One region of the Photobacterium sp. DA100 genome, then DNA from elsewhere that is predicted to be linked to it. Evidence: predicted binding sites of a transcription regulator. Region 1 holds the regulator's gene; each other region holds the start of a gene.
What was found. The regulator CRP, encoded in region 1, controls carbon source genes, mostly activating them, when cyclic AMP is high. The targets are predictions, from matches to a motif close to TGTGANNNNNNTCACA.
Positions count from the first base shown of each region.

Region 1 (3,478 bases):
AGTGCCAATACCGGCCACTTGCTGCACCGTCAGTTTGCCGGCCAGCCGGGTAAGATGTTGGCGCTCGAGATGGGCGGCAACAACCCGATGGTGATCTCCCGTCACTTTGGCGAGCTGGATGCCACTGTCTACACTATTATTCAGTCTGCCTTTATCAGTGCCGGCCAACGTTGTACCTGTGCCCGCCGGCTCTATCTGCCGCACGGCACGGAAGGCGATCGCATTTTGGCCCGTTTGATTGAGCTGACCCGGCAAATCCGGGTGGGCGGCCAGTTTGACGAGCCAGCCCCGTTCATGGGGGCGCAAGTCTCGGTCCAGGCCGCCGACAATATCATCCAGGCCCAGTCGCGACTGGTCGAGATGGGCGGCGTCTCGCTGCTGCCGGCGGCCCGTGGCCAGGGGGCGATTGTCACCCCGGGAATCATTGAGGTTAGCCAAATCGCTGAGCTGCCGGATGAAGAATATTTTGGCCCATTGCTGCAGGTTGCCCGCTACCGCGATCTGGAGGAGGCGGTGGAGAAGGCCAATGACACCCGCTACGGCCTGTCGGCAGGCCTGGTGTCGACCGATGACAGCGAGTGGCAGTACTTTATCGAGCATATCCGGGCCGGGATCGTCAATCGCAACCGCCAGTTGACCGGGGCCAGCGGCGATGCGCCATTCGGTGGGCCGGGAGCGTCTGGCAACTTGCGGCCGAGTGCGTATTACGCGGCAGACTACTGTGCGTACCCGATGGCCTCGATGGAAGGTGAGCAGCCGGAGCTACCAGCCCAGCTTTCACCGGGGATCATGCTTTGAGGGCCATCGACAATCATTCACTAGCCAAAGAGGATAGCGAGCACATGGAAAGGGTAGAGCAACTATTTGAACAGTTATGGCAGGATTACATCCAGCGCCTGTGCCCCTCGGCTGCCCAGGTTCACGATCTGCTGACCGAGGAGGAGCCGCTGCTCAACGACCATATTGCGCTGCGGACATTCAACTTGCCGAAGGTCGGTCTTGACCGGCTGGCGGCACCGTTTATCGCGCTTGGCTACAAGCCGTGTGGCCGTTATCACTTCGAGGCCAAGAAGCTGTACGCCGAGCACTTTGAGCACCCCAATCCACTGGCACCCAAAGTGTTTATCAGCGAGCTGATGGTCGGCCAGTTTAGCTCCTTGCTGCAGCAAACGGTCAGGGATCTGGTTGATCAGGTTCCCGAGCAGGCCATGCACGATCCGGCCTTTTTGTATGGTGGCCGATTGTGGGATCTGGACTACGCGACCTATGAGTTGCTGGCGGCAGAGAGCGAATATGCCGGCTGGCTGGCCGCCCATGGTTTCGGGGCCAATCACTTTACTGTCAGCCTCAACCAGCTCGAGCAGTTTACCGAGGTGGCCGAGGTCAATCACCTACTGCGCCATAACGGTTTCGAAATCAATAGTTCGGGCGGTGAGGTCAAGGGCAGTCCCGAGGTGATGCTGGAGCAGTCATCGACCATGGCTGATAGGGTAGAGGTCGGCTTTACCGATGGTGTGTATACCATCCCCGGTGGCTTCTATGAGTTTGCCAAGCGTTATCCGAAGGAAGACGGCGAGCTGTATACCGGCTTTGTCGAGGCGTCGGCTGACAAGATCTTCGAAAGTACCGACGCAGGTTAACGTCGCAGCCCTCGCTGCAGCGGGTAGCGTAAAAGTCCCAAGCCCAAGAGCCTGTGGCCACTTGCTGTCACAGGCTCAGTTCTATGCGTTGTACTAATGCTTGAAACTGTCGAGCGGATAGCCCAAGTGAGCTCCAGGCGAGTGGCGCTTCACCCTCTCGTGCTGCTCGAGGTAGTGGCGGCTGTCACTGAAACCGGTCATTTCGATGGTATCAGGAAGCGGCGAAATGATCCCGCGGTGCAAGTGGTGGGAGCTGTGTGGTGAAAAGCGTTCGATGTCCATACCGGTATTCCATTACAGGTGATGAGGGTTGATATGCACAATGTAGCATTAAGCGGTGTAGATACAAGCATAAAAACAGTGATGCGCTAGACAGTAATGCTGTGTAAGTATGAAAGGGGCGGGCGAGAGGCAATAAAAAAAGCCGCATGATGCGGCTTTTGGCTATCTGCTTGTTCAAACGGGCTGCTTAGCGCGTACCGTAAACAACGATGGTCTTACCGTGGGCTGAGATCAGGTTCTGCTCTTCCAGCATCTTCAAGATGCGGCCCACCGTCTCGCGGGAACAGCCAACAATCTGGCCGATTTCCTGACGGGTGATCTTGATCTGCATACCGTCTGGGTGCGTCATTGCGTCTGGCTGTTTGGCCAGGTTCAATAGTGTCTGTGCGATACGGCCGGTAACATCCAAGAATGCCAAGTCACCTACTTTCTGGCTCGTCACCTGAAGGCGGCTTGCCATCTGTGCCGATAGGCGCATTAGGATATCCGGGTTAACCTGGATAAGCTGGCGGAATTTCTTGAACGAAATTTCTGCTACTTCACAAGGGGTCTTGGCACGAACCCAAGCGGTACGCTCTTGGCCTTCTTCGAATAGGCCTAATTCACCGATGAAGTCACCTTGGTTTAGGTAAGACAGGATCATTTCCTTACCTTCTTCATCCTTGATCAGGACCGCAACAGAACCTTTGACGATGTAGTAGAGCGTCTCTGCTTTTTCACCCGCGTGGATCAAAGTACTCTTTGATGGGTATTTATGAATGTGGCAATGGGAAAGAAACCACTCTAGAGTTGGATCTGTTTGAGGTTTACCTGGAACCATATTACTAACTTCCTCTGCGTTTGTTGCCCAACAACGACGTCCTTCAAAATGAGGCTGGGCCTAATCATAATTAGCTCGTCGTTTAGGATATTCAGTCAACCGCTGGGCTGCAAGCTCACGTGAATAATTAGTTCAGATTTTATCTTTTTTCGGCGCGCTTTTCTTGATATTGATCTATCTGAAAAGGCCATTTTGTAGTCATAAGTGTGCACATGATCACACAGTTGCTAGATAGTGCCCAAAGCCCCTAAAAGTTGTAAGGAGAAAGCAATGCAATCACGAGTGAAATGGGTCGAAAATATGACCTTTCTAGGACAGTCAAATTCTGGCCACAGCGTAGTTATGGACGGTAACGGTGGCGAAAAAGCACCGAGTCCGATGGAGTTGGTATTGATGGCTGCAGGCGGGTGTAGCTCGGTGGATGTGGTTGATGGTCTTAAGTCGGCGGGGCAGAAAATTACCGGCTGCGAAGCGCAGATCTCCTCGGTACGACGCGAGCAGGCCCCGCGCATTTTTACCACGGCCAATTTGCATTTCGTCGTCACTGGTGAAAACTTGGATGAAGCGGTTGTGGCCAAGACGGTAGCAGACTCGTTGGAAAAATACTGCTCGGTATGCCTGATGTTGGGTGAAGGGGTCGAGATGACCCATTCATACGAAGTGCTGGAGCAGCTTTGATCTAGCGGCATTAGTCGAGATCGGCGAGCAGCGCCAGTCGCTGCTCGGCGGTCAGCTC
Region 1 is NZ_CP119423.1:228,253-231,730, forward strand. Features, by position in the region: gene astD (succinylglutamate-semialdehyde dehydrogenase) at 1-798, shown strand, start outside; gene PTW35_RS01110 (DUF1338 domain-containing protein) at 843-1,640, shown strand; gene PTW35_RS01115 (hypothetical protein) at 1,734-1,922, opposite strand; gene crp (cAMP-activated global transcriptional regulator CRP) at 2,110-2,742, opposite strand; gene PTW35_RS01125 (OsmC family protein) at 3,013-3,420, shown strand; gene PTW35_RS01130 (DUF3501 family protein) at 3,431-3,478, opposite strand, start outside.

Region 2 (3,478 bases), 1.5 Mb from region 1:
AAAGAAAGGTTATCAATGATCTCGATGGAAAGGTGATTGATACGGATGGTGTGATTAAATTTGTTTCTGATAACCCCGAAGGGAGTTACATCTCTTTTTACGGTCTCAACGAGCAATCCGCCAAGGCTGCTATTGAACGGGAAGTGGCTTACTTTTCTCAATTGGGTAAAGCATTTGAATGGAAGACTTATTGCACAGACTTACCGCAGAATATTGGTGAGCTGTTACTGAGCAATGGCTTTGAGCAACAAGAGTCAGAATCCTTTATGGCGTTAGAACTGTCAACCGTCTCTGGGCGTGAGGTTGATGACAGCCGGATAGTTGAAGTGTTTGATGCCAAAGGGATCAGAGATGCTGTCTGCGTGCAGGAGCAGGTCTGGGGCGGAAATTTCGATTGGCAATATACCCATCTGCTCAATATGAAGACCCAAACCCCGGATAATATCGCTATCTACGTTGTGTATGACGACGGCAAACCGGTAACCTCGGCCTGGATAGTTTATAACGATGAGAGTCCGTTTGCGGGGATCTGGGGAGGTAGTACTATCGCTGAATACCGGGGAAGGGGACATTACTCGTTATTGCTCAACAAGCGAATCAACGAAGCGAAAAAGAGGGGCAAACAATATTTAATTATTGATGCTTCTGAGATGAGTCGCCCCATTGTTGCAAAGCATGGCTTTGTCTTTGTCTCAACAACCACGCCCTATATCTTTGAGCCGGGCAAGCAGCCATAGAGATTGGATGGGGCATCCTTTTGCAGGATGCCTGTTTGTTATGCCGAGTTATCCGGCGGCCAGCCAGATGCCGACGCCCATCATCAGCGAACCGGCAATCCGGTTTAGCATCTGTACGTTGCCACGCTGTTGCAGAAAACGGCGCAGTGTACGCCCCCCGCTTGCATACAGCAGCAGGCAGCTGAATTCGGTGATTAGGATAATGCTGATCAGCACCGACAGCTGTGGTAACAGGGCGTTGCCGGTATTGATGAACGGGGGCAGCAGCGAAATCATAAATGCCCATCCCTTTGGATTGGCAATGGCCGTAACAAACCCCTGTATGGCCAATCCGACCGCAGAGGTATCCACTTCCTCATCGATATTATCCGGAATTGCGAGCTTGCCCCTAGAGCGCCACATCTGGATCCCCAGCCAGAACAAATAGCCGCCACCGAGATATTTTAGTAGCAGGAACATTGCAGGGTAGTTGAGCATAATGGCTGCCACACCTACCACAGAAGCGATGGAAACCAATGCGACCCCGATCAGCTCCCCCCACATCATCGGCAGGCTTCTGCGAACCCCAATCGTCATACCCAGCGTCATCGATAGCGTCATGCACATTCCAGGCGTAACCGAGACGAAAAAGAAAGTAGGAATAAAAACAGCCAAAATGGCGAAGTCGATCATCAATTAACATCCTTGCGGTTAACTATACTGACGGGGCAACGAGAATAATTGAAAAAATATTATCAGTTAACTCAATAACAAAAAATAGTGTGATAAGCCGCACGGGCAAACGTTTTTTGGTGATCTGTGTCACTTTATCATGAAACATGAAATTAATGTAATTTCGCTTACTGTGACTGCGATCACTCAAATGCTAATTTTTATCAGCTATCGTAATTAAGTGTTTACGAACTCTTATTATGAATAAACGGTTTATACCCAAGTGATTACCAGATAGCTGACTCAGCGCTGGGATCTTCATGTTGAAGCCATTTGGGTATAAACAAAACTAATCAGCCGCTGGCCTCAATTTCCCTACCAGGCGGCAACAATAGAAAGGATATGATTATGTCTGACAACGCAGTATTCCATTTGGGTGTGAACAAAGCAGATCTTAACGGTGCAGAGCTAGCCATTATTCCTGGTGACCCGGCACGAGTTGAAAAAATCGCAAACCTAATGGATAACCCTGAGTTTCTAGCAAGCTCTCGTGAATACACGGTGTACCGCGCTAAGTTGGATGGTAAGTCTGTTGTTGTTTGTTCTACCGGTATTGGCGGCCCGTCTACGTCAATTGCTGTTGAAGAGTTGGCACAGCTGGGTGTGCGTACGTTCCTTCGTGTCGGTACAACCGGTGCTATCCAGCCGCACATCAACGTAGGCGATATGATCGTAACGACGGGTTCTGTCCGTCTAGATGGCGCAAGCTTGCACTTCGCCCCAATGGAGTTCCCTGCGGTAGCTGATTTCGATGTGGCTACAGCAATGAAAGCGGCATGTGATGCCGATGGTGCGACCGTTCACACAGGCGTAACCGCATCAAGTGATACGTTCTACCCAGGTCAGGAGCGTTACGACACATTCTCTGGTCGTATTGTCCGTCGTTTCCAAGGCTCGATGAAAGAGTGGCAGGAAATGGGCGTGCTTAACTTCGAAATGGAATCAGCAACGCTGCTAACCATGTGTGCAAGCTCAGGCCTTCGTGCCGGCTGTGTTGCTGGTGTTATTATCAACCGCACTCAGAAAGAAATTCCGGATCACGCAACGTTGAAAGAAACAGAAGCGCGCTCTATCAAGGTTGTGGTTGAAGCAGCCCGCCGTATGCTTGCTGAGTAATCGGTTATTACCCAGCCGGATACCGAGTAGAGAAGCCAGCTCAATTGAGCTGGCTTTTTTTTACTTCCAATAACCGCACATGCAGCGGCTGTCGTTTGGTACCTTGTATCTGGTTTCACTTGCATAAATATACTGGCGATATTTTGCTCATGCAGGGTACTGTGCCCAAGCAGGTTGCTGTTACATAAGCAAGGTCTGGGTAACATTTGAAATAAACTGTTGTTGGTATTGTTGCATCTATGGCGCATGTTTCTGTCGGTAATGAAAATGAACAGGCTCCATTACGTGACCCTGAGTCCATAGTTATTGGCAGCGACAGCTTTTATCAGTTTCTTTAAGTAACAAAGAAACCATTTTGCCAACAGTGATCTGCTTGCAGGAAATCAAAATTTAGTAAAAAGTTGATTGTGATATTGATTCCGAACTTAACTTACTGTTATGAATTACTTTTCACTTCATTCCGGATGGTTATTCAAGGCGGTTTGATTAATTGTTTTACTGAAAAATTTTACTGTGACTACGATCTATTTTACTTAAAATTTTACTCGTTATTATTTCCTCCGCTAATAAACAAGCTTGTTATATGTAAATAAAAAAGCGCCTGCCAGCCAATACAAGAATCGCACAGATCACGGCGGCGGGTGACATCGGGGGATTTTTTAATGACTTTTCGTAAAACGTGTTTAGCCGTGTTGATTGGTTCCGTCGTGGCATTGGCGGGGTGTAATAGCAGCAGTAGCAAATCAGAAAAAGAGGCCGGATTACCGAGCAACGATTTTATCAATGTGATCGACAGAAGTGGCGCGCCAGAGTACCTGCGCGATTATGACGAATACAGCAACTTGAAGTTTAACGCGTTTGTTGACAACGGGGCCTGGCACGGTCACTTGCTACCGGCAGATGAGCAAGGCTAT
Region 2 is NZ_CP119423.1:2,601,914-2,605,391, reverse strand. Features, by position in the region: gene PTW35_RS11950 (GNAT family N-acetyltransferase) at 1-737, shown strand, start outside; gene PTW35_RS11945 (LysE family translocator) at 786-1,409, opposite strand; gene udp (uridine phosphorylase) at 1,797-2,564, shown strand; gene ygjK (alpha-glucosidase) at 3,227-3,478, shown strand, end outside.
Region 2: a site for CRP is predicted at 1,581-1,596, ahead of udp (uridine phosphorylase). Genes of this name have one in related genera too.

Region 3 (3,478 bases), 900 kb from region 1:
CTGCTGTGCGCCGGTTCGCTATGACAGTGACGACCCTCGCCACCCAGCCAACAGGCAGAGTGGCGCTGCCGTACAGGGCAAGTCGGATGCTGATTGATAGCCACTGTCATTTTGATTTTGCGCCGTTTTGTGATGACCCCGAGCATTACTTGGCATTGGCCCGCCAGGCCGGGGTAGAGAAGATCGTGATCCCGGCCGTCGGGCAGCGGAACTGGCAGGTGCTGCGTGACTTGTCCGGAAGCTTCCCCAACCTCTATTTTGGCCTGGGGTTACACCCTTTTTTCAGTACCGAGCATGATGCAAACGCCTTGTCGCAGTTGGAGTCGGCGCTGGCCGCAGAGGCTGTGCTGCGAGAAAAAAGCGTATCTCGCTGCGTTGCTGTTGGGGAATGTGGACTAGACTTTGCCATTGTGAATGCCGATAGAGATCAACAGATTTCGTTATTGGCAGCCCAGTTACAGCTGGCCAACCGCTTTGAACTGCCGGTGATTTTGCATTGCCGCAAGGCGTTTCCCGAGTTGCTTCGGGTTTTGAGGCAAAACAGGCCGATTGCCGGTGGGGTGTACCATGGATTTAGTGGTAGCCACCAACAGGCACAGCAGCTTATTGATCTAGGTATCAAAATTGGTGTCGGGGGAACGATTACATATCGCCGGGCCAATAAGACTCGAAATACAATAGCTGCACTGCCACTGGATGCATTGCTGCTGGAAACGGACGCACCAGACATGCCAGTCGCTGGGTTTCAAGGGGAGCCAAACCGACCTGATCGGTTAGTGAATGTGCTGGGTGAGCTTGCAGCGATCCGGGCGGAAAGTGAACAGGAAATTAAGCAGGTCATTAGCTTAACCACTGCTGAACTTTTCCGTATCCAGGTGTGAATGAGCATCACAAAATAAACGTTTGCGTAAAACGTTTGCGTTAAAGTGTGATGGGTCTCACATTTGGAATTGAACTTTCACTCCCTTTCCTTGCAAACTGTGAAGTCGGCATTATTTTATCCGCCGCAGCATGAGTATAATGCGCCGGACTCTTAATGAGCCGAATTGTCGAGACGCCAAACTTAACTAAAGGGAAGCCATAAACTATGAGCATGTTTATGAGCCTGGTTGGGATGGCAGTACTGCTAGGTCTTGCAGTACTTCTATCTGATAACCGTAAAGCTATCAATCTACGTACTGTGGGTGGTGCATTTGCCATCCAATTCTGTTTGGGTGCATTTGTTCTTTATGTACCTGTTGGCCGTGACGTACTGTATGGTATGTCTAACGCCGTTGCCAACGTTATCGCCTACGGTAACGACGGTATCAACTTCCTATTCGGTGGCCTAACTTCAGACAAAATGTTTGAAGTGTTCGGTGGTGGCGGCTTCGTGTTTGCCCTGCGCGTACTACCAGTAATTGTTTTCTTCTCTGCACTGATCAGCGTACTTTACTACCTGGGCATCATGCAGGTTGTGATCAACATCCTAGGTGGTGGTCTGCAGAAAGCACTGGGTACTTCTCGTGCCGAATCAATGTCTGCAACAGCTAACATCTTCGTTGGTCAAACGGAAGCTCCTTTGGTTATCCGTCCGTTCGTACCAAAAATGACTCAGTCTGAGCTGTTCGCGGTTATGTGTGGTGGTCTGGCGTCTGTAGCGGGTGGTGTACTTGCGGGTTATGCTTCTATGGGTGTACCTCTAGAATACCTGATCGCTGCTTCATTCATGGCAGCTCCGGGTGGTCTTCTATTTGCTAAGATCATCAAGCCTGAAACTGAAGAGCCAATTGAGCAGCTTGCAAGCGATGCAAATGCAGGTGACGACAAGCCAGCTAACGTCATTGACGCAGCGGCAGCGGGTGCCTCTTCTGGTATGCAGCTAGCGCTAAACGTGGGTGCAATGCTTCTAGCCTTCATCGGTCTGATCGCTCTAATCAACGGTATGCTAGGTGGCATCGGTGGTTGGTTCGGTATGCCTGAGCTGACTCTAGAGCTTATCCTAGGTTACGTATTCTCTCCTCTTGCATTCCTAATCGGTGTGCCATGGGAAGAAGCAACGATCGCAGGTTCTTTCATCGGTCAGAAGCTGGTAGTTAACGAATTCGTTGCTTACCTGAACTTTGCCCCATACCTAGCTGAAGGTGCTGCAGTTACTCTATCTACGAAGACTGAAGCAATCATCTCGTTCGCTCTATGTGGTTTCGCCAACCTATCTTCAGTAGCAATCCTACTGGGTGGTCTAGGTGGTCTGGCGCCAAGCCGTCGCCACGATATCGCACGCTTCGGTATGAAAGCTGTTGCCGCTGGTACGCTTTCTAACCTGATGTCTGCAACTATCGCAGGTCTATTCATCAGCCTTGCTTAATTATAGCGAGCTGAAAGCCTGATAAAACGCCGCGGGTAACCGCGGCGTTTTTGTATGTAAAAAACACGGGTTTCTGGTTCCTAGGTCCTAGATCCTGGGAAGAGCGAAAAGCAGAAGTAAGAGCTTGGCGTATCATAGCTATAAGCGAGTGCTACTTGCAGAACCCAGAACCCAGAACCCAGAACCCAGAACCCAGAACCCAGAGCTCTTTCTCCAGGAACTAGGATCGCTCTTTCCCCTAGGATCTTGAATCAACAGATTCAGTAAACATCTTCCCCATCGTTTCTATTTGATGCCATAAAATCGATTGCGCTCCGGTTTCTGGCAAAACCCTCTGCTACCATTACTTTCATCGCGGGGCAGGCTACACTTTCTTTGTGCTGTACCAGACAGAGAAAATGATTATGAATGAAGTACTGCTGGCGATGATTGCTGGGTTTATTGTCGGAGTGTTGTTTTCTGCGATTAAACTGCCAATTCCGGCACCCCCGGTGCTCCCGGGTGTGATGGGCATTGTAGGTGTCTATGTGGGTGGGGTTGCCTACCAATGGATCGTTGAACGGTTCTTTACCTAGCCACTGGGGCAGGCCCAGAACAGAACAGGACAGTGGACAATTCCTTTCGTTGGGTAAACACATTGTCCACGCTGGGAAACGTAACTTTCGTGGTGGCAACTAGGCCTGCTTGGTATTATAGAGCAGCACCATCACAAACAGATTTTCGTTGCTCAGGTCAATACCGTCATGGTGTTACCTTTCGCTAGGCAAGGCCTGGGCAACGTATTTGCAGGGAAGTGGCGAGAACACTTCCCATGCGGTGAAAAGGATATCAATCAGGGAAATGCCAGCGCATTGTTTACCTGAGTCTTCAAGGAGTCAAGTCCGTAACCCCGTCGACAGATGGCTGGTTGTCGGGGCACCTGTTCGCGTAAGCGGGCCGTTTGGCGGTGGCGCAATCTATACCGTCAGGCGTATCTATTGCTTAGTAGAAAACAGCTTGGTAGAAACTAATTGGACTGGAGATAGTCATGAGCGAATTGAAAGCGGCTGCACTGCGTGCACTTAAACTAATGGACCTTACCACTCTTAACGACGACGACACTGATGCGAAAGTGATCGAGTTGTGTAAGAA
Region 3 is NZ_CP119423.1:3,200,834-3,204,311, reverse strand. Features, by position in the region: gene PTW35_RS14660 (hypothetical protein) at 1-97, shown strand, start outside; gene PTW35_RS14655 (TatD family hydrolase) at 87-881, shown strand; gene PTW35_RS14650 (NupC/NupG family nucleoside CNT transporter) at 1,088-2,347, shown strand; gene PTW35_RS14645 (XapX domain-containing protein) at 2,752-2,922, shown strand; gene deoC (deoxyribose-phosphate aldolase) at 3,375-3,478, shown strand, end outside.
Region 3: a site for CRP is predicted at 928-943, ahead of PTW35_RS14650 (NupC/NupG family nucleoside CNT transporter). Genes of this name have one in related genera too.

Region 4 (3,478 bases), 840 kb from region 1:
TTGGCACCGTAGGCTTCTGTTAGCGCTTTGCTGTTGGCTGCTTTCGGGCGCAGTTGCAGCACCTCGCCGTGGCGGGCAGTGATTTGCTCGACTTGGCCGAGCACGATCATATCCATCAGCTCTTCCCAGTCCTGCCTGAGTTGTTGTTCCTCTTCTGCCGAAGGACTCCACAGCAGCGGTGAGCCGACATGGCGTTCGGCCAGGGGAATATCACGCTCACCCTCTACCGGGATCCACAGCACCCGGGCCAGCTTATGGCGAATATGACTATTTTCCCAGCACAAGCCGTGTAAGCCTATCAGAGGAGCCACGCAGACGAAGGTCGTCTCCAATGGCTTGCCGTGGTACCCGATCGGGATGGTCTTGAGCTCGATGCCGAGCTCCGCGAAATCTGGTACCGGCTTGCTGCCGGCGCTGGCTCCTAGGTGCCATTCCAGCAGCTGCCCCACCCAGCCTTTGTCACGCCGCAGATCTGGCGGGACCGTGATATTGGCCATTTGCGCCAGTTCGCCGAGGGTCATCCCGGCGAGTGCGTTGGCACGCATCAAAAGTTCCTGTTCAGTCTTCGGAGTCGGTTGCATGGTGTTTACCTTCTGTGTGGCAGGCGATCCTACCATAGCCGCGATGAAGGATCCTATTATCTAGTTATCCACAGGGTGCGCTGAAAAAAACATCATTATACCTTGTCTGTGCATTTATACAGGGGTTGGTTGGTAATTTAACCAGTTGGCTGGTGGTTTTTTGAGTGGTTGATGCTTTTTGATGTGGATAAAATGATGGGTGGTTGATCTTTAACCGATCTAAAAGTGTGACAGTAATGATCTAGTCATAAAGTGGCGGTAAAATTCACTTTTTATTCTTTAGTCTATGTTTAGTAAGGTTTTTGTTTGGTGTTTATGCAGTGTCTTCTTGTTTGCTTGTAGCTCCCGCTGGCAAAGTAACCCACTGGATTGACGGCTTCTTCACAATTCTATCCACAGAAAACGTGTATAAATGTGGGCTATGTCTCATTGTGATGTTTATAAAGTATCCGGCAGCGAAAAGTTATCCAGATTGTGTGGCTCAGCTAGGAAAATAGACGGATAAATAACAATGTTTGTTTACCCATAGGGTTGTCTGTGAAAAAATCACTATTAATAGAGATTTAATTGAGGTCGTCCAGTGATTGATGGCGATGGGTACCGCCCAAATGTGGGTATTGTGATCTGTAATAGCCATGGCCAAGTATTCTGGGCTCGACGATATGGACAACATTCCTGGCAGTTTCCGCAAGGTGGGATTGATGAGGGGGAGACCCCTGAGCAAGCCATGTATCGGGAATTATACGAGGAAGTAGGGCTAACCAAGAAGGATGTACGGATTGTGGCGTCTAGCCGCCATTGGCTGCGTTACAAATTACCCAAGCGGCTGGTTCGCTGGGATTCCAAGCCGGTTTGTATCGGGCAAAAGCAGAAGTGGTTTCTGCTCAGTCTAGAATGCGATGAGTCTAAGGTGAATATGCAACGTGGCAGTACGCCGGAGTTCGATGGTTGGCGCTGGGTCAGCTATTGGTATCCCGTGCGGCAGGTTGTGTCTTTCAAGCGAGATGTATATCGCAGAGCATTAAAAGAATTTGCTGCCATAGCCATGCCTTTTAAAGAGCGCAAAGAGCGAAAAAAGCGCCGAGTCAAGCGCGGCTAAGTCAGTTGGTAGGGAGCGGGGCGGATTATGCTGACGCAACTAAGAGAAATTGTTGAGAAGGTGGCGGCAGCCCCGAGTCTGCTTGATGCCCTCGAACAACTGGTGATCAGCACCTGCAAGGCAATGAAGACCGAGTGTTGTTCGGTCTATATTGCGGATGAGCAGCGCCAGCGTTTTACCTTGATGGCGACCAAGGGGCTGAGAAAGCCCCATCGTCATGTTGGCTTGCCTTTTGGCCAAGGGTTGGTTGGTCTGGTTGCCGACCGGGCTGAACCGATTAATGTAGCCGATGCCCGGCATCACCCTCATTTCAAACATCTCCCTGGGATCGGGGAAGAGTCTTTCAGCTCCTTTTTCGGTACGCCGATTATTCATCAGCGCCAAGTTCTGGGTGTACTGGTTATCCAGCAGCGTGAACAGCGTGAGTTCGACGAGAGTGAAGAGTCCTTCATGGTGACGCTGGCCGCCCAGCTGGCCGTGTTGCTTGCCCACGCCAAGGCGCAGGGGATGTGGCCGGATCAGCATAACGGCCTGCATTTGGTAGGCTCTGCGGCCTCCTCCGGGGTAGCGGTTGCTCGTGCCTGGTGGGACGACAATCAGCCCCGGCTGGAACACGTAGTCCCCGCCTCCTGCCTGGATCGCGAAGCGGAACAAGAGCGGTTGAGTATCGCCATCGAGATGGCGAGCGCCGAGTTTCGCCGCCTGCGTAAGCGCTTCGACAGTGAACTGCACAAGGAAACGCTGGCCATATTCGACCTGTTCAGCCACCTGCTCAATGACCCCATGCTGCGCAAGGATCTGTTCCATAAAATTGCTGGCGGTGATTTGGCCGAGTGGGCGATCCGCCAAGTGGTGGAAACTTATTCTGCCCGTTTCGCCAATATGGAAGATGCCTACCTCAAGGAGCGGGCGCAGGATATCCGTGAGCTGGGCCAGCGGTTGCTGTTCTTTTTGGCCAATGAGGAGGCTTCCGAACTCTCTTGGGAGGAGCCGGTTGTATTGCTGACCCGTGAGCTGACCGCAGCCATGCTGGCCAGCGTGCCGCGCGATAAGCTGGCTGCCGTCGTTTCCCAGGAAGGGGCGGCCAACTCTCATGCCGCGATTCTTTCCAGAGCGCTGGGGATCCCCGCGGTGATGGGGATCGATTTTGTGCCGGAGAAAATTCATAACAGCCTGGTCATTGTCGACGGTTACCGTGGCGACTTGCTGGTCAACCCGAACCGTCATGTGCTGGCTGAATATCGGCGTTTACAGAAAGAAGAGCAGGAGCTGGCGGCAGTCGTTGAAACCGGATTGGACAAACCGGCGGCGACACTCGATGGTGAGCGGATCCACATCTTTCTCAATGCTGGCCTCAGTGCCGATACCAGTATTGCCGTAAACCGCGGTGTCGATGGCGTTGGCTTGTACCGTACCGAGGTGCCGTTCCTGCTGCAGCGCAGTTTCCCGTCGGAAGAAGAGCAGACACAGCAATATCAGTCGATCCTAGAAACCTATGGCGGCAAACCAGTGGTTATGCGCACCTTGGATATCGGAGGTGATAAACCGCTGCCTTACCTAGCGATTGAAGAGGATAACCCGTTCCTGGGCTGGCGAGGCATCCGTTTTACCCTGGATCATCCCGAGATCTTCTTGATTCAGGTGCGGGCGATGCTTAAAGCCAGTATCGGCCATGACAACATGGATATCTTGCTGCCAATGATTTCCGGCATTGCCGAGCTGGACGAGTCGCTGGTACTGATTGAACGGGCCTATACCGAGGTCGCGAAAACAGCAGCCGAGCAGGGGTTTGTTTTAC
Region 4 is NZ_CP119423.1:3,260,285-3,263,762, reverse strand. Features, by position in the region: gene mutH (DNA mismatch repair endonuclease MutH) at 1-581, opposite strand, end outside; gene rppH (RNA pyrophosphohydrolase) at 1,162-1,680, shown strand; gene ptsP (phosphoenolpyruvate--protein phosphotransferase) at 1,708-3,478, shown strand, end outside.
Region 4: a site for CRP is predicted at 995-1,010, ahead of rppH (RNA pyrophosphohydrolase). Genes of this name have one in related genera too.